3 regions of the Halomonas sp. CnH100-B genome follow, and region 1 is predicted to be linked to each of the others. Evidence: predicted binding sites of a transcription regulator. Region 1 holds the regulator's gene; each other region holds the start of a gene.
The links. The regulator sigma-54, encoded in region 1, starts transcription at its own class of promoters, with help from an activator protein. The targets are predictions, from matches to a motif close to TGGCACNNNNNTTGCTNT.
Positions count from the first base shown of each region.

Region 1 (8,039 bases):
CGGCATGGGCAAGTCAGGACACATCGCGGGCAAACTTGCAGCGACGCTGGCGAGTACCGGCACGCCCGCCTTTTTTGTACACCCAGGTGAAGCCAGTCACGGCGACTTGGGCATGATTACCCGTACCGATGTAGTACTCGCGCTCTCCAACTCCGGCGAAACCGCCGAAGTGACGGCGCTCCTACCACTCCTTAAAAGGCTTGGCACCCCGCTGGTCAGCATGACCGGGCGTCCAGGCTCTACCCTTGCCCGCCACGCCGATGCCCATTTAGACAGCGGCGTGGAACGCGAGGCGTGCCCACTGGACCTCGCGCCTACTAGCTCAACCACGGCGGCACTGGCTCTTGGCGACGCCCTGGCCGTTGCCCTACTCGAAGCACGCGGCTTTACCGCCGAGGATTTTGCGCTGTCCCATCCGGGTGGCAGTCTGGGTAAGCGCCTGCTGTTGCGGGTGCGTGACCTAATGCACGATGGCTCAAGGCTTCCCCAGGTCGCTTTGGGAAGCCCGCTGCGCGATGCACTATTGGAGATCACGCGCCAAGGGCTGGGGTTCACTTGCGTCATCGACAGCGAAGGCCGTTTGGCGGGCGTCTATACCGATGGCGACCTGCGGCGCACATTAGATCAATTTCATGACCTGCGCGACGTGCGCGTCGACGATGTCATGACGCGCCCAGGCAAACGTATCGGCCCTGACGTACTGGCTGCCGAGGCCGTTCGTATTATGGAAGATAGCCGGATAACCGCGCTCGCTGTCGTCGACGAGCAGCAGCGCCCCATCGGCGCGCTACATATGCACGATCTGCTAGCCAGCGGTGTGATTTAACTGCGTGATAACGCTTTTCGCCATGGATGTTAAGGAGGCTATATGGCCCTACCCGATGCACTACTCGACCGACTTCGCCGTGTAAAACTCCTCGCGCTAGACGTAGATGGCGTCTTGACGGATGGCCGCCTCTACTTTCAGGCGGACGGCATCGAAATCAAAGCGTTTCACACCCAAGACGGGCATGGTTTGAAACTGCTCAAGCGGGTCGGCATTCACGTGGCACTGATTACCGGACGCGATTCGCCCATGGTCAGCCAGCGCGCGGCGGCGCTCGGCATTAGCCACGTTCACCAAGGCTGCGAAGATAAGCTCACGACGCTTCGCGCGCTTTGCCAACGACTGGATATCACCCTCGAGCAGGTGGCCTACTGCGGTGATGACCTGCCTGACCTCGCTCCCATCAAGCGCTGCGGCGTCGGCATCACGGTCCCCAATGCGCCTGATTACATGCACACCCATGCCGATTGGATCACGGAACGGCTAGGCGGCCACGGCGCGGTACGTGAAATTTGCGATACGCTGCTCACTTCGCAAGGGCACTGGGATGCCGTGCTCGACACGTATCTTCACAGGCACTCGTGATGGGTCTCAGAGTCAGAAAACGGGTGTGGATCACGGCGATGGTCGTGGCCCTGGGCGGACTGCTGGTCTGGCTGGACCCGCGCGGCCCGCAAGAGGGTGAGATCGATCAGGAGGCCCGTGCCCAGGAGCCTGGGCATGTGTTGGAGAACGCCGAAATTACCCTGTTTGGCGAGACAGGCGCTATCCAGCAGTCGCTGGTCACGCCTCGACTGGTCCATACGCCTCAAACGGCCATGACCGATGTCATGTCGCCGCGCGCGACGCTGTTCGACAGCGAACAGCGAGAGTGGCTGGCCACGGCAGACACCGGCACCTTGAATACCGATTCCCAGGCCCTGACGCTAAGAGGGTCTGCCCGGCTACTGGCTCCCGAAGAGGGCTGGCAGCTCGACACGCAGCAATTAAACTACGATGGCGTGACGCGCCATGCCTGGAGCGATACGCCCGTGCTGTTGCAGCAGCCGCCGCAGCGCATGGAAGCCTCCCGCATGGACGTTTGGCTCGATGACAGCCAAGTCCGCCTGACCAATAACGTGCGCGGCGTCCACCCGCCTGCCACTCGTAACCCTGAGGAGTCGCGATGAACGCCTCTCTCCGCACTGCACTCTTTACGTTAACCCTACCCCTCGCCACGGCGGCCATGGCACAAAGCCAAGCCCCCATCGAGGTCGAAGCCGACCGCCTGGACCTCGACCAGCGCGCTGGCACCGCTGTTTACTCAGGCAACGTGGACATTCGCCAGGGCGAGATGCAACTGCGCGGCGAACGCGTCGAAATTCAGCGCAACGACGCAGGCGAGCTGTCACGCGCCATTGCCACGGGTGAGCGCGCCTACCTGCGCAATCAGCTCGAAGATCAAGAAACCCCCATGGAGGGCTGGGCGCGTCGTATCGTTTACCATGTCGCCGAACGCCGTGTCGAGCTGATCGACCAAGCCGAACTGACCCAGCAAGGCGACCGTTTCCAAGGGGGGCGTTTGGAGTACTTCATCGACCAGGAAGTGGTGCAAGCACGCTCCGACGTGAGCGGTAGCGACAACCAGCGCATTCGCATGACTCTTCAGCCCGAACAATAGGGAGCGGCCACGTGGCAGCATCAACCTCTGCAGATTCCGCACCTGTCAAAACGCTCTACGCCCATCACCTAGCGAAGAGCTACAAACGCCGTCGGGTCGTGAAAGATATCAACCTGGAAATCGCTCAGGGTAGCGTCGTCGGCCTGCTGGGGCCCAACGGGGCGGGTAAAACCACGTCGTTTTACATGATCGTTGGACTGGTCAAATCCGATGCCGGTAGCGTCGGTATCGACGACGTCGACCTGACCCATGCGCCCATGCACGAGCGCGCCATGGCCGGGATTGGCTACCTCCCCCAGGAAGCCTCCATTTTCCGCAAGCTCTCGGTGGCCGATAACATCATGGCGATTCTCGAGACGCGCAAAGCGCTGGACCGTAGCGCTCGGGAAGCACGCCTCGAGTCACTGCTCGAAGATTTCCATATTACCCACATTCGCGACAACCTGGGCATGAGCCTCTCAGGGGGCGAGCGCCGCCGAGTGGAGATCGCTCGCTCACTCGCTACCGAGCCCGCATTCATTCTGCTCGACGAGCCGTTTGCCGGGGTCGACCCTATTTCAGTGGGTGAAATCAAAACCATCATCCGCGCACTGAAAAAACGCCACATCGGCGTCTTGATCACTGACCATAACGTGCGCGAAACCCTGGATATTTGTGACATTGCCTACATCGTTGGCGACGGCCATATCATCGCCAGTGGAAACGCCCAGGAGATCCTCAATAACCAGAAGGTTCGTGATGTCTATCTAGGCGCAGACTTCCGCCTCTAAACTCTGGCCTGACCAAACTTTTCTTTTAGTGGCATGCTTATTGCACTTGCACAGAGTCATAACTCGCTCTAGGGTGGAGCTTTCTGATTAACGAGTGGTTCTCAGATGGTCATGAAAGCTTCTCTCCAATTGCGTATCGGCACACAGCTGACCATGACACCTCAGCTGCAGCAGGCCATTGCCCTGCTACAGCTCTCCACGCTGGACCTCCGTCAAGAAATTCAGCAAGCGCTGGACGCTAACCCCATGCTCGAACAAGAGGATGAGTTTGGCGAACAGGCTGTTAGCGAGCCTCAAGAGGCCGAGTGGTCGGACAGCATTCCCAACGAACTCTCCGTAGACAGCGACTGGTCGGACACCTACCAAGACATGGGTAGCTTGGGCGGTAGCAGCGAAGGACCCGACTTCGAGCGCCAAGCCGCAGGCCAAAGCCTTCATGGCCATCTGTTATGGCAATTGGCCATGACCGACTTCTCTCCCCGCGACTATGCCATTGCCGAAAGCCTGATCGATGCACTGGATGCCAACGGCTATCTCACTCAACCGCTCAACGACATCCGCGAAGGCCTCAAGGCGCAAGGCCACGACAGCCTGAGCCAGCGTGAAGTAGAAAACACCCTGTTGCGCTTACAACAGTTCGAGCCCACCGGCGTGTTTGCCCGCGACCTGCGCGAGTGCCTGATGCTTCAGCTGGCCGCGCTGCCTGAAGACACCCCGCTATTGATGCCCGCAAAACGCTTGGTGCGTCAGTTTCTCGAAGCCTTGGGCAAAGACGATTTACGGCTACTCAAGCGCCGCCTGAGCCTGGATGACGAGCAGTTGGACGACGTCATCCGTTTAATTCGCAGCCTTGACCCACGCCCAGGCAGCGCCTACGGCGTGACCGACGACAGCTATATCACGCCCGATTTGGTCGTGCGCCATGACAACGAGGGCTGGCACTTAGAGCTCAACCCGGAGGCGCTGCCGCGCCTGCGTATCCAGCCCGATTACGCCAGTTTGATCAAACGTGCCGACAAGAGCCAAGACAACCAGTTCTTGAAAGAGCACCTCCAAGAAGCTCGCTGGCTGATCAAAAGCCTTTCCAGCCGTAATGACACGCTTCTGCGAGTAGGTCGTGAAATCATCGCCCGCCAGATCGGCTTTCTAGAGCACGGCGAAGAGGCCATGAAACCGCTGATCCTGGCCGACATCGCCGAGGCCGTGGAGATGCACGAGTCCACGATCTCCCGTGTGACGACGCAGAAATTCATACATACGCCACGAGGCGTGTTCGAGTTGAAGTACTTCTTCTCGAGCCAAGTCAGCAGCCACGATGGCGGCGATAGCCACTCCAGCACCGCCATTCGTGCACGGATCAAAAAACTGATACAAGAGGAGCCGTCGGGTAAACCGCTCTCCGATAGTCGCCTGGTGACCCTCCTTGAGGAGGGAGGCATCAGCGTTGCCCGGCGTACGGTAGCGAAATATCGCGAGTCAATGGGTATTCCCTCGTCCAGTGAGCGCCGCCGTTTACGCTAGTTAAACGGTAGGGCATGACAAACTCGACGCAGGGGCTTTGCAATAGCGCAAAAAGGGTTACAATCGAAGTACAGCCCGATGGATAAGGAGCACGTCAATGCAAGTAAACATCACTGGTCATCACGTTGAACTGACTGACGCCTTGCGTGACTACGTTAACGAAAAGCTGGAACGCGTCGAACGCCACTATGACAACATCACCACGGTGCAAGTGACCTTATCTGTCGAGAAAGAACGCCAGCAGGCAGCCTGTACGCTGCATGCCGCCGGTGCCGACCTTCATGCCGAAGCCCTCGATAACGATATGTATGCCGCTATCGATGCGCTCGCAGACAAAATCGATCGTCAACTCGTTAAACACAAGGAAAAAGCACAAGCTCGCGCCCAGGGCGCAGGCGTGCGTTAACTCAATGACGTTGGAAACCATCCTCCCCCCGGAGCGCGTGCTCTACGACGTGCCCGGGGGCAGCAAAAAACGGGTGCTGGAGTTTTTCAGCACCTTCATCGCCCAAAACACACCCAGCCTCGATAGCCAAGAAGTGTTTAGCCGCCTGATTGGACGCGAGCGTCTCGGCAGCACGGGAATTGGCAACGGCGTTGCCATCCCCCACGCACGTAGCCCGCACTGTAGCTCGCCCATCGCTGGCTTTTTGAAACTTGCCGAGCCGGTCGATTTCGATGCCATCGATGGCGACCCCGTCGATCTAGTGTTCGTGTTGCTCGTACCCGAAGAGGCGGACGACACGCATCTCGCTCTGCTTGGGCAAGTCGCGACGATCATGAACGATGCGAATACCCGTCAACAGTTACGCAAAGCCAGCAGTCAAAAAGAGCTATTGACCCTGATGACGGCCAAGATACGCGAACAGGCCGCGTAAGATACTCACACGTCCATCACTGTTTATTTCCTACGCTCATACGCCAAGAGAGACGCTATGCAACTGGTGATCATTAGCGGCCGTTCGGGGTCCGGTAAATCTATCGCCTTACAAGCGCTGGAGGATCTTGGCTATTATGCGATCGATAACTTACCTGCCATGCTGCTGGGCTCGCTGATCGATGAGCTGCGCGCTCAAGGAGAACGCACTCGTATTGCCGTTAGCATCGATGCGCGCAACCTCCCCATCGCGCTGGAGCGTCTGCCAGCGCTGTTGGAAGAGCTACGCCAGCGAGACATTCGTTTTCAGGTGATCTATCTAACCACGGACGCACGCATTCTGCTGGAGCGCTACTCCGCCACTCGTCGTCGCCACCCCCTCACTCGCGACAGCGAAATGACGCTGGAAGAGGCGATCAACAAAGAGGAGGAAACGCTACATGAAATACGCGATCTCGCCGATTTATTGATCGATACGTCTCGGCTCTCCGTGCACGATTTGCGCCGCCGCATTACCGATCAAGTGGCCCACCAGCGCCAGCATCAGCTCACGCTCACCTTTGAGTCCTTCGGCTATAAACGCGGCGTTCCGCTGGATGCGGATTTGGTCTTCGACGTACGCTGTCTGCCCAACCCATACTGGGACCCTACCCTTCGGCAATATACTGGCCGCGATGCCAATATCGTCGCTTTCTTGAGCGGTTACCCGGTAGTGGAAGCCATGGCCAGCGATATTCAGGCTTGGCTGGAGAAGTGGTTACCGGCCTACCAAAACAGCCAACGTAGCTACATGACCGTAGCTATCGGCTGCACGGGCGGCCAGCACCGCTCCGTCTACATGGTGGAGCAGCTCGCCCAGCGGCTCGTTAAGCAGACCGGAGAAGTGCAGTTGAGACATCGCGAACTGGGGCTGCAGTACACGCTGAGCGAAGAGCCCGTGGCGCCAAGCCCCACCACCGCGACCACCCGTACGCCCTAAGCCTTTTTATTCAAAGACCCACTCGGCAAAAAGGAACCAGAGTGCCCGAAAGAACGTTAACCCTTACCAACCAGCGCGGCCTCCATGCCCGCGCGGCCACCAAATTGGTTCAGTGTGGCCAGCAGTTTTCTGCCAGCATCCACGTATACAAGCAGCAGCAAAAAGCCGATGCCGCTAATATCATGTCGCTGCTGATGCTCGCGGCGCCCTGCGGCACCGAGCTCACTGTAGCTGCGGAAGGGGAAGACGCCGAACAAGCGCTCGATGCCATCGAAGCGCTGTTCGACGCGCGGTTTGACGAAGACCAGTAACCGACTCCGCGTCAACGATTAGCTGCCAGCGACGGTCATCGCATCCACAAGCCAACTGCCCGTGTGAATGCTGCCACGGGTATCCGTGTCATCGCCCACAGCGCTTAGTCCTGCAAACATCTTGTTCAGGTTACCGGCGATCGTGAACTCCTCGATTGGGTACTGAACCTCACCGTTTTCGATCCAAAAACCCGCCGCGCCTCGCGAGTAATCACCGGTCACCCCATTCACCCCCTGGCCCATGAGTTCGGTGACCCAGATACCGCGCCCCATCTGTTTCAAGAGCTCGGCACGCGGTGTCAAAGGAGCCAGCAAGCGTAGGTTACGTGCGCCGCCTGCATTGCCTGTCGAGTGCATGCCTAAACGCCGTGCGCTGTAGGCAGAGAGCATGTAGCTGGCGACCTGCCCCTGATCGATGAAACGATTATTGCGGGTTTGCACCCCCTCGGCATCGAATGGCGAACTCGCCGTCGCCCCCACTTCCATGGGTCGCTCTTCCAATCCAAACCACTCGGGAAAAAGCGGTGTCCCCAGGCGGTCGCATAGAAAGGAGGCTTCGCGGTAAAGCGCTCCGCCTGCCAAAGCACCCATAAGATGACCGATCAGGCCGCTGGCCAGCGTCGGGTCGAACAGCACCGGAAAGGTACCGGTCGGCGGTCGACGCGCGCCCAGTCGCCGTAGCGTACGCGCTGCGGCCTCTTGCCCCACGTCTTCGGGCTGGCGTAAATGGAGCGGATTCCGTGCCGCCGTATAGTCATAATCACGCTGCATGCCTTGGTCATCCTGAGCGATCAGCATGCAGGAGAGCGAGTGATTGCTGCCTTTCTGAGTCCCCAGAAAGCCGTGGCTATTGGCATAAACGCGCACGCCCTCGCCACTTGAAAGCGATGCCCCTTCCGACTGATGGATCCCCTCGACGCGGCGACCTGCCTGCTCACAGCGCAGCGCCAAATCGATGGCCTCCTCCGTCGAGAGCGCCCAAGGGTGATGCACTTTTAGATCGGGGAGATCGGTGGCCATTAACGCTGCCTCTGCCAGACCGGCGGCGGGGTCTTCGCCCGTATAGCGGGCAATCGCCAGCGCCTTTTCTACCGT
Region 1 is NZ_JAMXRX010000001.1:273,676-281,714, reverse strand. Features, by position in the region: gene NH398_RS01170 (KpsF/GutQ family sugar-phosphate isomerase) at 1-826, shown strand, start outside; gene NH398_RS01165 (HAD hydrolase family protein) at 869-1,411, shown strand; gene lptC (LPS export ABC transporter periplasmic protein LptC) at 1,411-1,995, shown strand; gene lptA (lipopolysaccharide transport periplasmic protein LptA) at 1,992-2,486, shown strand; gene lptB (LPS export ABC transporter ATP-binding protein) at 2,498-3,256, shown strand; gene NH398_RS01145 (RNA polymerase factor sigma-54) at 3,362-4,777, shown strand; gene raiA (ribosome-associated translation inhibitor RaiA) at 4,875-5,183, shown strand; gene ptsN (PTS IIA-like nitrogen regulatory protein PtsN) at 5,188-5,655, shown strand; gene rapZ (RNase adapter RapZ) at 5,713-6,633, shown strand; gene NH398_RS01125 (HPr family phosphocarrier protein) at 6,675-6,944, shown strand; gene pmbA (metalloprotease PmbA) at 6,963-8,039, opposite strand, start outside.

Region 2 (8,039 bases), on a different contig from region 1:
CGCGCCACCCGTGTGGATATCATGACCTTTGCGCTGGGTTCCGGCGTGGCGGGCTTGGCGGGCGTGGCGCTCTCCCAGCTCACCAACGTAGGCCCCAACCTGGGCCAGAACTACATCATCGACTCGTTCATGGTGGTGGTGTTCGGCGGCGTGGGTAATCTGTGGGGCACGCTAGTGGCGGGGCTCTCGCTGGGGGTGATCAACCAGGTGCTGGAACCTTGGGCGGGCGCGGTGCTGGCCAAGATTATCGTGCTGGTCTTTATCATTCTGTTTATTCAAAAACGCCCGCGTGGACTCTTCCCGCAGAAGGGCCGGGCTGCGGAGGGCTAACCCATGATGACGCAAGCAACATCCAGCCAATTTTGGCTCACCCGCCCGTTCGGTGAGCGGGCCACGCAGATCTTTCTAGGCGTGCTGTTTGCTGCGCTGCTGCTGGTCACCGTGCTGCATTTGGCGGTGCCCCAGGGGCATCCGCTGCATGTGAACGCTTACACCGTTAACCTGTTCGGTAAGTACCTGAGCTACGCGCTGCTCGCCGTCGCGGTCGATTTAGTATGGGGTTACCTGGGCATCTTGAGCCTGGGGCACGGGGCGTTTTTCGCCATTGGCGGCTACGCCATGGGCATGTACCTGATGCGCCAAATCGGTGACCGTGGCACTTACGGCCACCCGGTACTGCCGGACTTTATGGTGTTCCTGAACTGGGACAGCCTGCCCTGGTATTGGCACGGTTTCGATATGGCCTGGTTCGCCTTTGCCATGGTGCTGCTGGCACCGGGGCTGCTGGCGCTGGTGTTCGGCTTTTTGGCCTTCCGCTCACGGGTGACGGGGGTGTATCTCTCGATCATCACCCAGGCGCTCACGTTTGCATTGATGCTGGCTTTCTTCCGCAACGAGATGGGTTTTGGCGGCAATAACGGCCTGACCGACTTCCGCGAGCTGCTGGGCTTTAACCTGCGTAGCGATGCCACGCGCTTGGGGCTGTTTATTGCTACCGGCGTGGCGCTGGCGCTGGGCTATATCCTCTGCCGGGCAATCGTCACCAGCAAACTGGGCCGGGTATGTGTGGCCACTCGCGATGCCGAAGCACGCACGCGCTTTATTGGCTACCGCGTCGAGCGCTTCCAGCTGTTTGTCTTCGTGGTCTCGGCTATGCTGGCGGGCCTTGCTGGGGCGCTCTATGTGCCGCAAGTGGGCATTATCAACCCCAGCGAATTCTCGCCGCTATTCTCGATTGAAATTGTATTGTGGGTGGCGCTGGGTGGCCGGGCCACGCTGTACGGCGCGGTAATCGGCGCGATTTTGGTCAACTACGCCAAAACTATCTTCACCGGCATTATGCCCGACGCCTGGCTATTCGCTCTGGGCGCGCTTTTCGTGCTGGTCACGGTGCTACTGCCGAAAGGTGTAGCGGGGCTGTTAGGCCACCTAAAGCGCCGCAAAGAGGATGATCACCCACCCAAGGAGGCCGCCGCATGAGCCTATTACAATCGCTAAAAGCGCGGGATCGGGTGTTTGATTTTATGGCCACCGAGGCCTCGCCGGTCGACGTGCGCCACGGCCCGATTTTGTATATGGAAGATGTCACCGTCAGCTTTGATGGCTTCAAGGCGATCAGTAACCTGAACCTGACCATCGACGACGGCGAGCTGCGCTGCATTATCGGCCCCAACGGGGCCGGTAAAACCACCATGATGGATATCATCACCGGCAAAACCCGCCCCACCGAAGGCAGCGTGTGGTTCGGCAGCCGCCATAACCTGCTGCAGATGAACGAGCCGGAAATCGCTAGCCTCGGCATTGGCCGCAAATTCCAGAAGCCCACGGTGTTCGAAGCGCTCAGCGTATTCGAGAACCTGGAATTGGCGATGGCTGCCGACAAGCGCATCTTCCCCACGCTGACCGCCCGCATGACCGGGGAGATCAAAGACCGCATTGATGACGTGCTGGAAACCATCGGCCTGACTGCGCTGCGCTTTCAGCCCGCCGGTATTCTCTCCCACGGCCAAAAACAGTGGCTGGAGATTGGCATGCTGCTGATGCAGCGCCCGCGCCTGCTGCTGGTAGATGAACCAGTGGCCGGGATGACCGAGCAGGAGATGGAGCGCACCGCCGAGCTGCTCACCGGCTTGGCGGGCAAGCAGTCGGTGGTGGTGGTAGAGCACGACATGGGCTTTGTGCGCTCGATAGCGCGCAAGGTGACCGTGCTGCACCAGGGCAGCGTGCTGGCCGAAGGCAGCATGGATCAGGTCTCCAACGACCCCAAAGTGGTCGAGGTGTATCTAGGGTCGGATGAAGAGGAGAGCGCCTGATGCTGGCGATTGAAAAACTCAACCAGTTCTACGGCGAGAGCCATACGCTGTGGGACTTAGACCTAGACGTGCCCGCCGGGCAGTGCACCTGCGTGATGGGCCGCAACGGGGTGGGTAAAACCACGCTGATGAAAGCCATCATGGGCGAAGTTGCGGTCAAAAGCGGCCAGCTGCGCTACCAGGGCGATGGCAGTGAGATAGAACTCACCAAAAAAGCCGTGGAAGCGCGTTCGCGCCTGGGCATCGGTTTTGTGCCCCAGGGGCGGCAGATCTTCCCGCTGCTCACGGTGGAGGAGAACCTGCGCACTGGGCTTGCCGCCCGGGGCGACGGGCTGAAAAAAATCCCGGAGCGTATCTACGAGCTGTTTCCGGTGCTCAAAGAGATGAAGCACCGTCGGGGCGGCGATTTATCCGGCGGCCAACAGCAGCAGCTCGCCATTGGCCGAGCACTGGTGATCGAACCAAAGCTGCTGATTCTTGATGAGCCAGGAGAAGGCATTCAGCCCAATATCGTCGCTCAAATCGGCCAGGTGATTCGCCAACTGATCAAAGAGGATGGTTTAACGGTGCTGCTGGTCGAGCAAAAGCTGCCCTTCGCCCGCAAATACGCCGACCGCTTCGTGATCATGGATCGCGGCCGCCCAGTCGCCAAAGGCGAGATCAGTGAACTCTCTAACGAGCTGATTAAGCAGCATTTGACGGTTTAAGTTATCCACACCCGGTTTACAGCCGTGGATCGGGTGGTGGTTGCCGCTGTCACTGAGTAATATCGCGTTAAGCGCTAGGTTTTGGCGATGTTACCCACGGAGAACACTATGTTGATGCGCCGTTTTACGCTGTTAACCGCAATGCTGTTCATGAGTACTCCGCTGATGGCGGCTCATCATGGCAGCGACCACTCGGATGCCATGGAAAACCACTCCTCTATCGAAGTGGCGCAACCCTGGACCCGTGCAACGCCGCCGGGGGCCGGGGCGGGCGGTGGCTTTGTCACCCTCACCAATCACGGCGATGGCGATGACATGCTGCTAGGAGCGACCAGCTCGCTCACCGAGCGTGTCGAGATTCATATTATGGAGATGGATGGCGATGTGATGCGCATGGCACCCCTGCCCGGTGGCATCGAGTTACCGGCGGGGGAGAGCGTGACGCTAGCGCCGGGCGGTTTACACTTGATGTTGATGGAACTGGGCTCACCCATTGTTGAAGGTGAGCCCGTACCCGTGACGCTGGAGTTCCAGCACGCCGAGCCGATGGAAATTGAGCTTCAGGTGCTGCCAGTAGGTGCCTCTCCGGAAGGTAGCCACGGTCACTCCGCGCACTAAGTCAGCCCACTGCGCAAGACTACCGCCCCGTTAGCCTTGGCGAGCGGGGCGGCGTTCCTGAAGTGGCCGCACGATCAGCCAGTCGATGATCAGCATCACGATCAAAGAGGCCCCAACGAGCGGGAACAGCACGCCGCCAATCACGAGAAGGGCGATCAGCCCACGAAACACGCGTTTATCGGTGGGCAAGGGCGGCACGCCCATGGCACCTGATGGGCGACGCTTCCACCACATCACGCCTGCGGCTACGCACATCACGATGATGGCGATGCATACCGCCAGCAGGAAGAGCTGATTGATAAGCCCAAACTCCTGTCCCAAGTGAACGTTAATCCCAAACTCCATCCAGCGGCCTAGCGGGCCATAGTCGGCGTAGCTCATATCAAGCAGCGGCTCACCGCTATATTGATCAAGGTGAATCACCCGCTGTTGACTGACATCATCAGGATAAATCGAACCGGTATACACCCCAGCGGCCGTGGTTGGCAGATTGACGCTGTAGCCCTGTGGTAGGCCCAAAGCTTCTAACTGAGCCACGGCGTTGTTCAACCCAATGCGCGGGGCAGGCACGGCAGGCTGTATGGATTCCGGCACGCGCGCCTGCTCCAGCGACCAACTGGTGCTGCCTTGGTCGCTTAAATAGGCGTTGGACATCGGTACGTCCACCCGAACGCCAGCCGGGTAGCCAAAGTTATTGCCGTTGGCCCACTCGTTTACCTGTGCGCCCCAAACGCCCGACCACGGCATGCCGGTAAGGGCCAAAAACACAATGAACCCACCAATAAAGATACCCAGCACCGCGTGCAGGTCGCGCCAGAACACTCGGCTTTTGGGTTTGCCACGCACGCTCACCACGCCGCCCCTACCGTTGCGCGGCCACCAGAGATAAATGCCGGTGGCGACCAACAAAATCGACCAGCCCGCAGCAATCTCAATCAGCTTGCGCGGGGTTTGCCCGAAGAACTTGAAGCTATGCAGGTAGCGAACGGTCCACATCACCGTTCCCCGGTCATCCAGAGCGCCCAGCACTTCCGCCGTATAGGGATTGACGTACACGGCCAGCCGTTCGCCAGTTAGTGAGTTAACGGTTACTTCCGCTGAGCTTCCCGGGGTGGCGGGCGAGGTGTATTTCACCGCCGTGCCGGGGTAATCCCGCAGCGCCGAACTCACGAGTGAGGCGGCAGGCTGTGTGGCTTGCTGAACTTCCACGCGCTTGAGATCTGAATGAATGAGCGCATCCAGCTCGTCATCGAATAAATACAGCGCCCCGGTCAGCGAGAGCGCGATTAAAAAAGGCAGGACTAATAGGCCTGCATAAAAATGCCAGCGCCAAACGGCGCGATACAGATCAAGCGGCGCTTTGCGCGTTGTCTGTGTGGAACTCATTGTCGTCATGCACACGCTCCAAGCGCTCAAAGCACCGTGTTGTCCGCACGTAGCGGCGCTAACACGGCGTTCAAGACGCGATATTTATTTGCCAGCCAAGCCCGTTTTTAGCTGGCCAGTTAGGTAAACCCTTTGAGTTAAATGACCTTTAACGTGGGCGGAGCGCGAGGATAGGCGTGGGGGTAGGCTTGTACCGCAGCAGCGCGCTGGGCAAAGGCCGCTGGCAGCGGAGTACGTGTGATAAAGGCCACACTGCCAATGGCGGGTAAATGGTGAGGGGCGGTAGGCGTTTTTTGCCATATACCGCAATAGTCACACGGGTGATACCAGTGGTGCAGAGGGTCATCGTGATGAGATGACGGACCCGCCGATGTGCCATGCGGCGCGGCATCATGTCCGTGTGCATGTTCTGAAGAGTGGTCTAACGCCTGCCATTGAGACTGCAATTGCGAGAACAGCGGCCCAGCAAAGAGCAGGTAGATCGCCACGAACGCTAAATAGAGCGCTGTGCGATACCAAAAAGAGTTGGCTGAGCGGAAAGATCGCATCTCAAACTACGCTTTGTGAGCTGTCTGAATGACGGCTAAGCAGTTTACAGCGTCATACCGATGCAAAGTACCCGATGCCTGCGATTAACGCTGTGGTGTATTGCCGCGAAAGAGGGGGCTGCATTCGCACTTATTTGGTGCGTTTGAAGGTGTTTTTGCTCGTTTATGGTGCTTTTTACCCTGGTTGAACTGCATAAAGGGAGCCGCTTCAGGCTATAAAAGCGTTTTGGCGCTGCCTGAATCGCACTTTCACCATTTTGGCGCACTCCTTGCATTTGTAAGGTAATGATTTATACACAAGGAAGCGACAGCGCCCCATGATGTTGAGCGAACTCGCCCCACCCGCTGCTGGTTCCGGCCACCGCTTTGACGCCGAGCGCCGTTGGGCCGCCTCGCTGGCCCTGCGTTTTGCCAACCGCGATGGCGTGACTCGGTTAGTGCAAGCGCGTCACCAAGGGCCGTTACGGGTACAGCGCCCCTTCTACCCAGAAGGCAGCCAGGAAGCGTGCCACGTTTACGTATTGCACCCGCCTGGCGGGCTCGTGAGCGGTGATGCGCTGACCATCCGTGCTCATATCGAGCGCGAAGCCCATGCGCTGCTCACCACACCCGCTGCCAATAAGCTCTACAAAGCCGACAGCCAAGGCGTGGCCTGGACACAGCACACCGAGCTGACGGTAGAAGAGGGCGGCACCTTAGAGTGGCTACCCCAGGAAACCATCGCCTTCAACGGCTCCAAAGGCACTCAACGCACCCATATTGCGCTGCAAGGCAATGCCCGCTGCCTAGGCTGGGAAGTGATGGCGCTCGGCCGCCCAGCAAGCGACCTGCCCTATGTCTCTGGGCGTATTGAACAGCACTTTCGCTTAACCCTAGATGGCAAACCGCTGTGGCTTGAACGCCAGCCGCTAGACCCCGCGCACCCACGCTTTGCGGGCCGCTGGGGGCAGGGCGGCGCCACGGTGCAGGCCACGCTCTGGGCGGTGGGCATTGACGATGCCGCTGCGGCCATTGAAGCACTGCGCGAAGCGCTGCCGGATAACCCCCGCTGGGCGGTAACCGTGCGCCATGGCGTACTGCTGCTGCGCTATCTAGGCACTTCTCGTAACGAAGCCTGGGCGCTGTGTGAGCAGGCCTGGCACCTGCTACGGCCGCGCTGGATCGAGCGCGAAGCGCATACGCCGCGCATTTGGCTAACCTAATGAGCAACACGCTGATAACGCTGGAGACACTCCATGGAACTGACCCCACGAGACAAAGACAAGCTGATGCTGTTTACCGCCGCCCAGCTTGCCGAGCGCCGCAAAGCGCGTGGTTTAAAACTGAACTACCCCGAAGCGGTAGCGCTGATCAGCTTTGAAATTATGGAAGGCGCACGGGATGGCCGCAGCGTAGCGGATTTAATGAGCTATGGTCGCGAGATCCTGACCCGAGAAGACGTGATGGAAGGCGTGGCGGAGATGGTCGATGAAGTGCAGGTGGAAGCCACCTTCCCAGATGGCACCAAGCTGGTCACCGTCCACACGCCGATCAACTAATCATCCACCGTTAGGAGAGCGCCATGATTCCAGGACAGTATCAGTTACAAGAGGGTGATATCGAACTGTGCGCGGGCCGCGAGCGTATCACCGTGGAGGTGGCCAACACCGGCGACCGGCCCATTCAGCTTGGCTCCCACTACCACTTTGCCGAAGCCAACCCCGCGCTGGTGTTTGACCGCGATAAAACCCGTGGCTACCGCCTGGACGTCGCCGCCGGAACCGCCATCCGCTTCGAACCCGGCCAAACCCGCGAAGTCACGCTGATTCCGTTTGTCGGCAAGCGGGAAATCTACGGCTTCCGTGGCGATGTGATGGGGCCGCTCGATTAGCCAACGGATTAATAAAGAACAACCGACGGTAGGGCGGGCATCGGCTGGGTGACTGTCTGCGCCATGGATGGCGCAGTCAAGCTTACAGGGATGTATTCACAGCGTGTCACACAGACGATGGCCGCCCAGCACTGGACTCAACGCTTGAGGCAGAGGCAAATATGAAACCGGTAAACAAGATCAGTCGGCAAGCCTACGCCGATATGTACGGCCCCACCGTAGGCGACCGCGTGCGCCTGGGCGACACCGAGCTGTGGATTCAAGTCGAAAAAGACGCCACCCACTACGGTGAAGAAGTGAAGTTCGGCGGCGGCAAAGTTATCCGCGATGGCATGGGCCAAAGTCAGCGCCAGGACGCCTCGGTGATGGATACCGTGATCACTAACGCGCTGATTTTAGACTGGTGGGGCATCGTCAAAGCCGATGTAGGGCTGCAAAACGGCCGCATCGCCGCCATCGGCAAAGCAGGCAACCCCGATACCCAGCCCGATGTGGAGATCGTGATTGGCCCCGGCACCGAAGTGATTGCGGGCGAAGGCAAAATCCTCACCGCAGGCGGCATCGACGCCCACATCCACTTCATCTGCCCCCAGCAGGT
Region 2 is NZ_JAMXRX010000004.1:258,397-266,435, reverse strand. Features, by position in the region: gene urtB (urea ABC transporter permease subunit UrtB) at 1-330, shown strand, start outside; gene urtC (urea ABC transporter permease subunit UrtC) at 334-1,479, shown strand; gene urtD (urea ABC transporter ATP-binding protein UrtD) at 1,476-2,312, shown strand; gene urtE (urea ABC transporter ATP-binding subunit UrtE) at 2,312-3,019, shown strand; gene NH398_RS10830 (copper chaperone PCu(A)C) at 3,128-3,637, shown strand; gene NH398_RS10825 (PepSY domain-containing protein) at 3,668-5,032, opposite strand; gene NH398_RS10820 (DUF2946 domain-containing protein) at 5,161-5,571, opposite strand; gene NH398_RS10815 (urease accessory protein UreD) at 5,889-6,773, shown strand; gene NH398_RS10810 (urease subunit gamma) at 6,807-7,109, shown strand; gene NH398_RS10805 (urease subunit beta) at 7,133-7,441, shown strand; gene ureC (urease subunit alpha) at 7,603-8,039, shown strand, end outside.
Region 2: the regulator sigma-54 is predicted to act here: its motif matches at 5,830-5,847, upstream of NH398_RS10815 (urease accessory protein UreD).

Region 3 (8,039 bases), on a different contig from region 1:
GCACGACGCCGAAGACCACCACCGCTGGCAGCTACACACCTTAGCGGGACTCTACGCGCACCGTGCCGACATGGTGATTGGCTTGGAGATGCTGCCTAGAAGCGCTCAGCCAGTGTTGGACCGCTGGGTAGCGGGCGAGCTGACCGAGACAGCGCTGCTGGCCGAAAGCCACTGGGAAGAGGCGTGGGGGTTCGATGCTGCGCTTTACCTGCCCATTTTTCACTTCGCGCGACTACAAGCGATTCCGCTCGTCGCCCTCAACATCACGCCAGAACTGCGCCAACGGCTCGTCCAAGAGGGCTTTGATCACGTACCCGCTGACCAGCGCTACGGAATTCCTGCCCCGCTACCCGCCCATGCAGCCTATCAGCAGCGTTTGACCCAGGTATTCGAGCAGCATGGCATGGGGAAAGAGAACCCTGCGATGTTGTCCCGCTTCACCCAAGCGCAGCTCGCCTGGGACACCGCCATGGCGCACGGCCTGGCAGAAGCCGTCAAAGAGGGCGCGTTAGCCGTTGGCTTAATGGGCCTTGGCCACGTCACCTACGGCCACGGCGTGGAGCATCAGCTCGAAGGGATGGGGATCCAGCACACCCTCAGCCTGCTGCCCTGGGAACAGGCGGAGTGCCGTGTCCCAGACCCAGCGCTTGCCGATGCCGTCTTTGTTCTCCCCCCATCCCTTACCCGCGAGCCCACGAATTAGGCGTCATCCGCCAGCGCAGGCAGCAGCGTTTTAAGCTTACGGGTCAAGGTGTTGCGCCCCCAGCCCAGCAGCTCGGCGGCTTCGCCCTTACGTCCACCGGTATGCTTGAGCGCCGTTTCGATCAGAATACGCTCGAAATCGGGCACCGCTTCTTCCAGCAGATGCGTATGCCCTTCGGCCAACGCATGATCGGCCCAGTCTCGAAATGCCGTACGCCAATCGCCGTGTACGCTGCTCTCGGAGGCTCCTACCGTCCGTAGTTCGGGCGGCAGGTCTTCGACCAGGATTTCCCGACCGGAGGCCATCACCGTCAGCCAGCGGCAGATATTTTCCAATTGACGGACGTTCCCTGGCCAGGGCAGACGCGTTAAATGCGCTTCTGCTTCGGGGGTCAACACTTTGATGTCGGTAGACAACTCTTTGGCGGCTTCGGCCAGGAAGTGGCGGGTGAGCCGAGGAATGTCTTCGCGCCGTTCGGCTAAACGCGGAAGATGAACGCGAATCACGTTCAGGCGGTGGAACAGATCCTCCCGGAAGCGCCCATCGTCGACGAGCGATTCGAGATTTTGATGCGTTGCCGCGATGATCCGCACATCGACTTTCACCGGCGTATGACCGCCCACCCGGTAAAACTCGCCGTCGGCCAGCACGCGCAGCAGACGCGTTTGCGTTTCAGCCGGCATATCGCCGATCTCATCCAGAAACAGCGTGCCGCCGTTGGCCTGCTCGAAGCGGCCTTGGCGCTGCTGGGCCGCACCGGTAAAGGCCCCTTTTTCGTGCCCAAACAGCTCGGATTCGATCAAGTCGCGCGGAATCGCCGCCATATTCAGTGCAATAAACGGCTTGCCAGACCGGGGGCTGTGCTGGTGCAGCGCCTGAGCCACTCGCTCTTTACCCGTGCCCGACTCGCCGTTGATCAGTACCGTAATATGCGAATGGGAGAGCCGACCAATGGCGCGAAAGACTTCCTGCATGGCGGGCGCTTCACCGATGATCTCGGCGCTCAACCCCTCTGGCACGCTCACCGGCCGCTGGCGTTCACGGGCGTGGGCGACCGCACGGCGCACCAGCGCGAGCGCTTCGTCCACATCGAACGGCTTGGGCAAGTACTCGAACGCCCCGCCCTGATAAGAGGCCACGGCGCTGTCCAGGTCGGAGTGTGCGGTCATGACGATGACCGGCAGGTCCGGATGGGCGTCACGCACTCGCGACATCAAATCCAGTCCGTCGATGCCCGGCATACGGATATCGGTGACCAGCACATCCGGTGGGCTTTCCAGCAGCCGTGCCAGCGCTGTGTCGGCACGCTCAATACACTCGACCTCCAGGTCTGGCTGCGCCAGCGCGCGCTCCAGCACCCAACGGATAGCGCGGTCATCATCGACAATAACCACCCGTGCAACATCGGTACGTGTCGCCTCAGTCATGACGCTTCTCCGGTGCAATTAATAACTAATGGAATCAGTAAACGAAATTCGGTATGTCCAGGTCGTGAGTCGCATTCGATCAATCCTTGATGTTGGTGCAAAATTGACTGAGCAATGGATAGCCCCAAACCGCTGCCTTCCGCGCGGCCAGACACCATCGGGTAAAAGAGGGTTTCGCGTAGGCTTTCAGGAATGCCAGGGCCGTTATCAATCACGCCGACTTCGCTCACTAGCCGGTGCCGCTCGGCGCCTAAAGTGAACTGGCGCCGGGCACGGGTGCGCAGAATCAGCTCCGGTGAGGGGGTCTCTGCATCGCTCATGGCCTGCACCGCGTTACGCGCCACGTTCAATACCGCTTGAATCATCTGAGATTCGTCGCCGGAAAGATCCGGCAGGCTGGGGTCGTAATCGCGGTTGACGGTGACATGGGGATGCTCGGCAATCAGCAGCGCTCGCACTCGCTCCAGCACTTTATGGATATTGACCGGCTCATGTTTAATGATGCGGTTCGGGCCCAGCATGGAATCAACCAAATCTCGTAAGCGGTCTACTTCTTCGACGATGATATGGGTAAATTCCCGCAGCGCCGGGTCGTCTAAATCACGCTCCAGCAGTTGCGCCGCACCGCGAATGCCGCCTAATGGGTTCTTCACCTCGTGAGCCAAGCCCCGCGCCAGCACCTTGATGGTCTCTTGGCGAGTGGTGAGCGCCTCTTCCCGGGAGATCTGCATCAAGCGATCCCGCGGCTCGACCTCCAACAGCAGTTCATCGGCAGAGAGCGGCGTGACCGTATAATCAACGGTCAGCGGGTCGCTATTGAGCGGCGTAATACGCGCCTCGCGCTGTGTGTAGGGATGGAACGCATCGCGCGCTTTGGCCAGCACTTCATCGATGCTTTCATCACCGCCGAGCAACGTATCCAAACTGATGCCCTGCACGCGGCTGAAGCTCACCGCCAGCAGCGCTTCCGCGGCCGGGTTCATCCAGCGCACGCGGAGTTCACCGTCGAGCAGCAGAACTGCGGTGGTGAGGTGTTCGAGTAAACGCTGATACATGGCGTGTCCTGAAGCGTCGCTCCGACCAATACTCATGGGCACTGATCCATTAAAGAGGGGTGTTAGGGGAGGAGCTGCAAAAAGCGCGCCAATTCAGCGCAAACCGCGGCTTGCACGGCTTGTGGGCAGATGACGGGCGCATGGCGAGCCTTTATAGCGCAATGCGCTGTCGCCCTCGCCGCCCTAATGCACCATTATAGTGCACAAGACTATTCAGCGATAAAAATAGTCACCGGATCGGTGCGGTGCTGCACACGGCCCTGGCTATCCAGCAGCTCGGCGTACACTTGGTGCGCCCCTGCAGGCAAGCCTGCCAACCAGAAAGCGTCACTATGCAGGGCCGACTGGCTGAGTTCGCCATTCACCAGCAGTTGAATCTGATGGTCGTCTCGCAGCGGTGGCACCACCTGCACTTCCACTGGCGTCATACCGCCCCGCACGGAAGCACCGCTAGCGGGATTAGCAATCGTAAAACGGTCATAAGGCATAAACGGCTGACCCGGCCTGCCCAGGCTGCGCGGTGCCGCTGTTGAAGGGCGCGACGCCGATGGCATGCTGGGCAGCGGCGCCAGCGTAATGGCATCCCCACCCCGCTCAGGGTTATCGGTAAACGTCACGTTGCCCTGCTCATCCACCACGCGATACACCGTTTGCGACTGGGCCACGCTTACCCACAGGCACAGTAGAAGCACCGCCGCTGTGGATAAACCTATTCTGTTTTGCAAACGTCGTCTGCTTATCATTACTAGCCCCTGCGTATTTCGCTTCCATAAAAAAACCCCGCCGAGGCGGGGTTTTCTGGCTAATCACACCGCAAGGGTGATTTTAGCACCGTCATTAAAGACCGTTCTTAGCAAGAGTAGTACATGTCGAACTCAATCGGGTGAGTCGTCATGCGGATACGCTCGACGTCTTCCATCTTCAGTTCGATGTAGGCATCAATCATGTCGTCGGTGAACACGCCACCTTCGGTCAGGAACGCACGGTCAGCATCGAGTGCTTCCAGCGCTTGATCCAGGCTGTTGGCTACGGTCGGTACAGACTTGCCTTCTTCCGGCGGCAGGTCGTACAGGTTCTTATCCATGGCATCGCCAGGATGGATCTTGTTCTTGATACCGTCGATACCCGCCATCAGCATCGCTGCAAACGCCAAGTAGGGGTTGGCAGTCGGATCAGGGAAGCGAGTCTCGACACGCTTGCCTTTCGGGCTAGCGGTGTACGGAATACGAATAGACGCAGAGCGGTTACGGGCGCTGTAAGCCAGCATGACCGGTGCTTCGAAGCCCGGCACCAGACGCTTGTACGAGTTGGTAGAAGCGTTGGTGAAGGCGTTCAGGGCACGAGCGTGCTTGATGATACCGCCGATGTAGTACAGCGCCATTTCAGACAGGCCCGCGTACTCGTCACCCGCGAACTGGTTCTGGCCATCTTTCCAGAACGACTGGTGTACGTGCATACCCGAACCGTTGTCGCCTACCAGCGGCTTCGGCATGAAGGTAGCGGTTTTGCCGTAAGCGTGTGCCACGTTGTGGATCACGTACTTCATTTCCTGAACTTCGTCAGCTTTCTTCACCAGCGTGTTGAATTTAACGCCGATTTCGTTCTGACCCGCGTTAGCTACTTCGTGGTGGTGTACTTCCACGGTTTGGCCAATCGCTTCCAGGGTATTACACATCGCGCCACGGATATCGTGGAAGCTATCGACCGGGGGAACCGGGAAGTAGCCGCCTTTCACGCGCGGACGGTGGCCCAGGTTGCCACCTTCGACTTGGTTGCTGGTCGCCCATGCACCTTCATCAGAGGTGATTTTGTACATGGCGCCTTGGATGTCGGCTTTCCAGTGTACTTCGTCGAAGATGAAGAATTCCGGCTCCGGACCGAAGAAGGCCGTGTCGCCCAGACCGGTAGACTGCAGGTACGCTTCGGCACGCTTAGCGATGGAGCGCGGGTCGCGATCGTAGCCCTGCATGGTCGCCGGCTCGATGATGTCGCAACGCAGAATCAGGGTAGCGTCTTCGGTGAAGGGGTCCAAGAAACCGGTGCCGTCTTCCGGACGCAGGATCATGTCAGACTCGTTGATGCCCTTCCAACCGTTGATGGAAGAGCCATCGAACATCTGGCCATTTTCAAAAAACTCTTCGTTCACGTCACGTGCCGGTACGGTGACGTGCTGCTCTTTACCGCGCGTGTCGGTGAAACGCAGGTCTACCCACTTAACATCATGTTCTTCGATTAGCGCGAGAGTCTTGGCTGACATAGTGTCCTCCGGTATGAGCGTGGCTTAAAGCGTGTAACTGTAAGCTATCGATAAAAGTGTTATTCAACAAATCGTTCAACACGCAATTGCATGTGGCGCGTTTGTCTTTTTTGTTCGCTTAACGTTTGTCTGACGATGGATAACAAACCGCCCAGCGATCATTTCAGACCGGCTATCGTTGTAGCACGCCTGGAGGCGTCTGCCTACGCTTCAATAGCCGCTGATGAAACTATCTATGATTCATAAGCACAGAGCATGCCAACCCTGCACCATAATGGCCATAAAAAATAACAAGCCATTGTTTTTAAATACGAAAAATCACTAAACGTCTGCGTCTTAATGTGGCAACACATCGTCACGCTTCGCACGGAAAGGGCATCTCGTGTCTCATATGCACAAAAATAGTGCATATGAGACACAGAACGCACCAAATTGGTTAGAGGAGAGGCACTTGCACCTCCCTGTTGTTAAAAAAGTTTCTCTTGCTACGCAAAGAAACCCACATCTACAATAAATTACAATCGGAGATGCTTCATAACAAAAGGAAGCCGCGTGCATGGGTACGGTTTGCTTTATCGTAGACGCTTCAGTGACAGGAGCTTTGCTACCGCGCCACTTGCGCTCCATTCGCCAGTCCGGCCTGGCCGACCATGTGATGCCGATCATCGTCACCTGCGCGCAGGCGGATGAGCGGCTCACCGCCCTCGAACAGCGTTATCATGCCCACTGCCTGGTGACCCCCTCGCAAATGCTCGGCGCGCGCCTCAATCAAGCGGCTTATATCAGTCAAGCAGAGTGGCTGCTGATTGCGCTGCATAAAGAACCCATGGCGGCACAGCTTTGGTACCTGCTCTATCCGCAGCTCAACACGGCGATGGATGCACTGCTCATCAACGCGGCTACGCCCCGGTTTTCGGAGCGATTGCTGCTGCACTTTCTCAGTACGGCCGTGTCCGTACCGCCCTACATTGCCATTCGGCGCGCCTGGTTGGAGCGCATTGGTGGCTTCGATCCCGAGCTGGATGAGCCAGCCCTGCTCGATTTTTTACAGCGCCTTTACGCTTGCCCGACCCGGCTTAAAACCTTGAGCGGCGAATCGTTGGGGTTGGCCCGTGGCTCACCAAACAGCCAGTCATCCACCTCGCCCTAGCCTTTTCTGGTTCCGCGCCCGCCCTGTCACCTACCCTACCCTGCACTCATACCTTCAACCGCTTACCCAACAGCATGGCCCCCATCGTCGTGGTATTGGCCGCTTTGTTGAGCAAAATAGAGCCAACGCTGCCTACGACGATGAGCAGCACCGCGTAAACCACCAGCGGCAGTGTCGTCACGCCCACGAACGTATCGGTGAGCGTGAAAAACATCGGATGCGCCAGATAAATACCAAACGAGTAAGCATTGATATAGCGCACCCAGCCAGGCGCTCTGCGTCCTTTCAAGCCACGCATCAGCGCCAGGGTGAACAGCACGAAGAAGGGAATGACCCAGACTTCCTTCGATGAGAACGCCAGCCAATGCTCGAACGTGGCCAGCACGATTACGCCGACGAACAGGAAAAGCCAACGCGGTTGGGAAAGGAGTTGCAGCCATACGGGCCGCTCGACCAGCGTAGCCGAGGGCGTTAACGGGTAGTAACGCACCAGAACCAGGGCCAAAAAAAACAGATACACCCAGCCCAGCGGTGCCACCCAGAGCAAGTAGCCCGGCGGCTCGATCTCGAAGGCATAGGCCAAGCCCCAATACGCCATGCTCACCCAGCAGGCAGCCACCAGCCACGGTACCGGGTGATAGCGCCATAGCCGCCAGCGCGTGTACGCCCAGTACGCCGCATAGAACTGCATGGCGATAATCAAAAAGTAGCCATGCCACTCGGCGTAAAGAAAATAGACTTTGGCATTTTCCCAAAACCCCACGGCGTTCTCGCTTCCCGCCAGCTGCCACCATTGGGCCGTGGAGTAGATACTTCCGTACACCACATAGGGCAACATGACGTACTTCACCCGCTGCAGCAGAAAGCCTGGCGGCACCTGTTGATCGTATCGGACGGCAAAGACGAACACCGAAATGAACAGGAAAACCGGCGTGCCCAGCACCAGCGGTATGCGCATCAGGTCCGTGGCGACGTTATCCACACGCTGGTTGATATGATCAAGCCAATGGAATAGAAAGACGGCGACACAGCCGTAAGCGCGCAGCCAATAGATCTCCTCGATTTTTTGCATCGAACCTCCACCAAACCACCGCTGCTAAGCTGATGTATGGGCTTACGGCAATGAACACGCCGAGTTACACCGCTGTCCGACCCTTTAACCGACGGTAAATTCCTGGAGGCTTCGTGCGCAGACACTTTTCCCTCGCTCGCTTTATCCGCTGGATGAGCACGACGATCGGCGTGATGAGCGGGCTGATGCTCAGCGGCGCGACCCTGGCTGGCGACGTGGCCCGTGAACAGTTCTTCTCGCCCACCCTAGGGTACGACTATCCGTACACGGTCTATTTACCGGACGATTATGATCCACACGCCTCGATGCCCTATCCGGTGGTGTATCTACTGCATGGCTCGTTTGGTAACGAGCTCGACTGGGCCACCAAGGGGA
Region 3 is NZ_JAMXRX010000007.1:124,619-132,657, forward strand. Features, by position in the region: gene NH398_RS15590 (ChaN family lipoprotein) at 1-703, shown strand, start outside; gene ntrC (nitrogen regulation protein NR(I)) at 700-2,130, opposite strand; gene glnL (nitrogen regulation protein NR(II)) at 2,127-3,185, opposite strand; gene NH398_RS15605 (DUF4124 domain-containing protein) at 3,395-3,910, opposite strand; gene glnA (glutamate--ammonia ligase) at 4,036-5,442, opposite strand; gene NH398_RS15615 (hypothetical protein) at 5,999-6,592, shown strand; gene NH398_RS15620 (acyltransferase family protein) at 6,639-7,664, opposite strand; gene NH398_RS15625 (alpha/beta hydrolase-fold protein) at 7,817-8,039, shown strand, end outside.
Region 3: the regulator sigma-54 is predicted to act here: its motif matches at 3,259-3,276, upstream of glnL (nitrogen regulation protein NR(II)).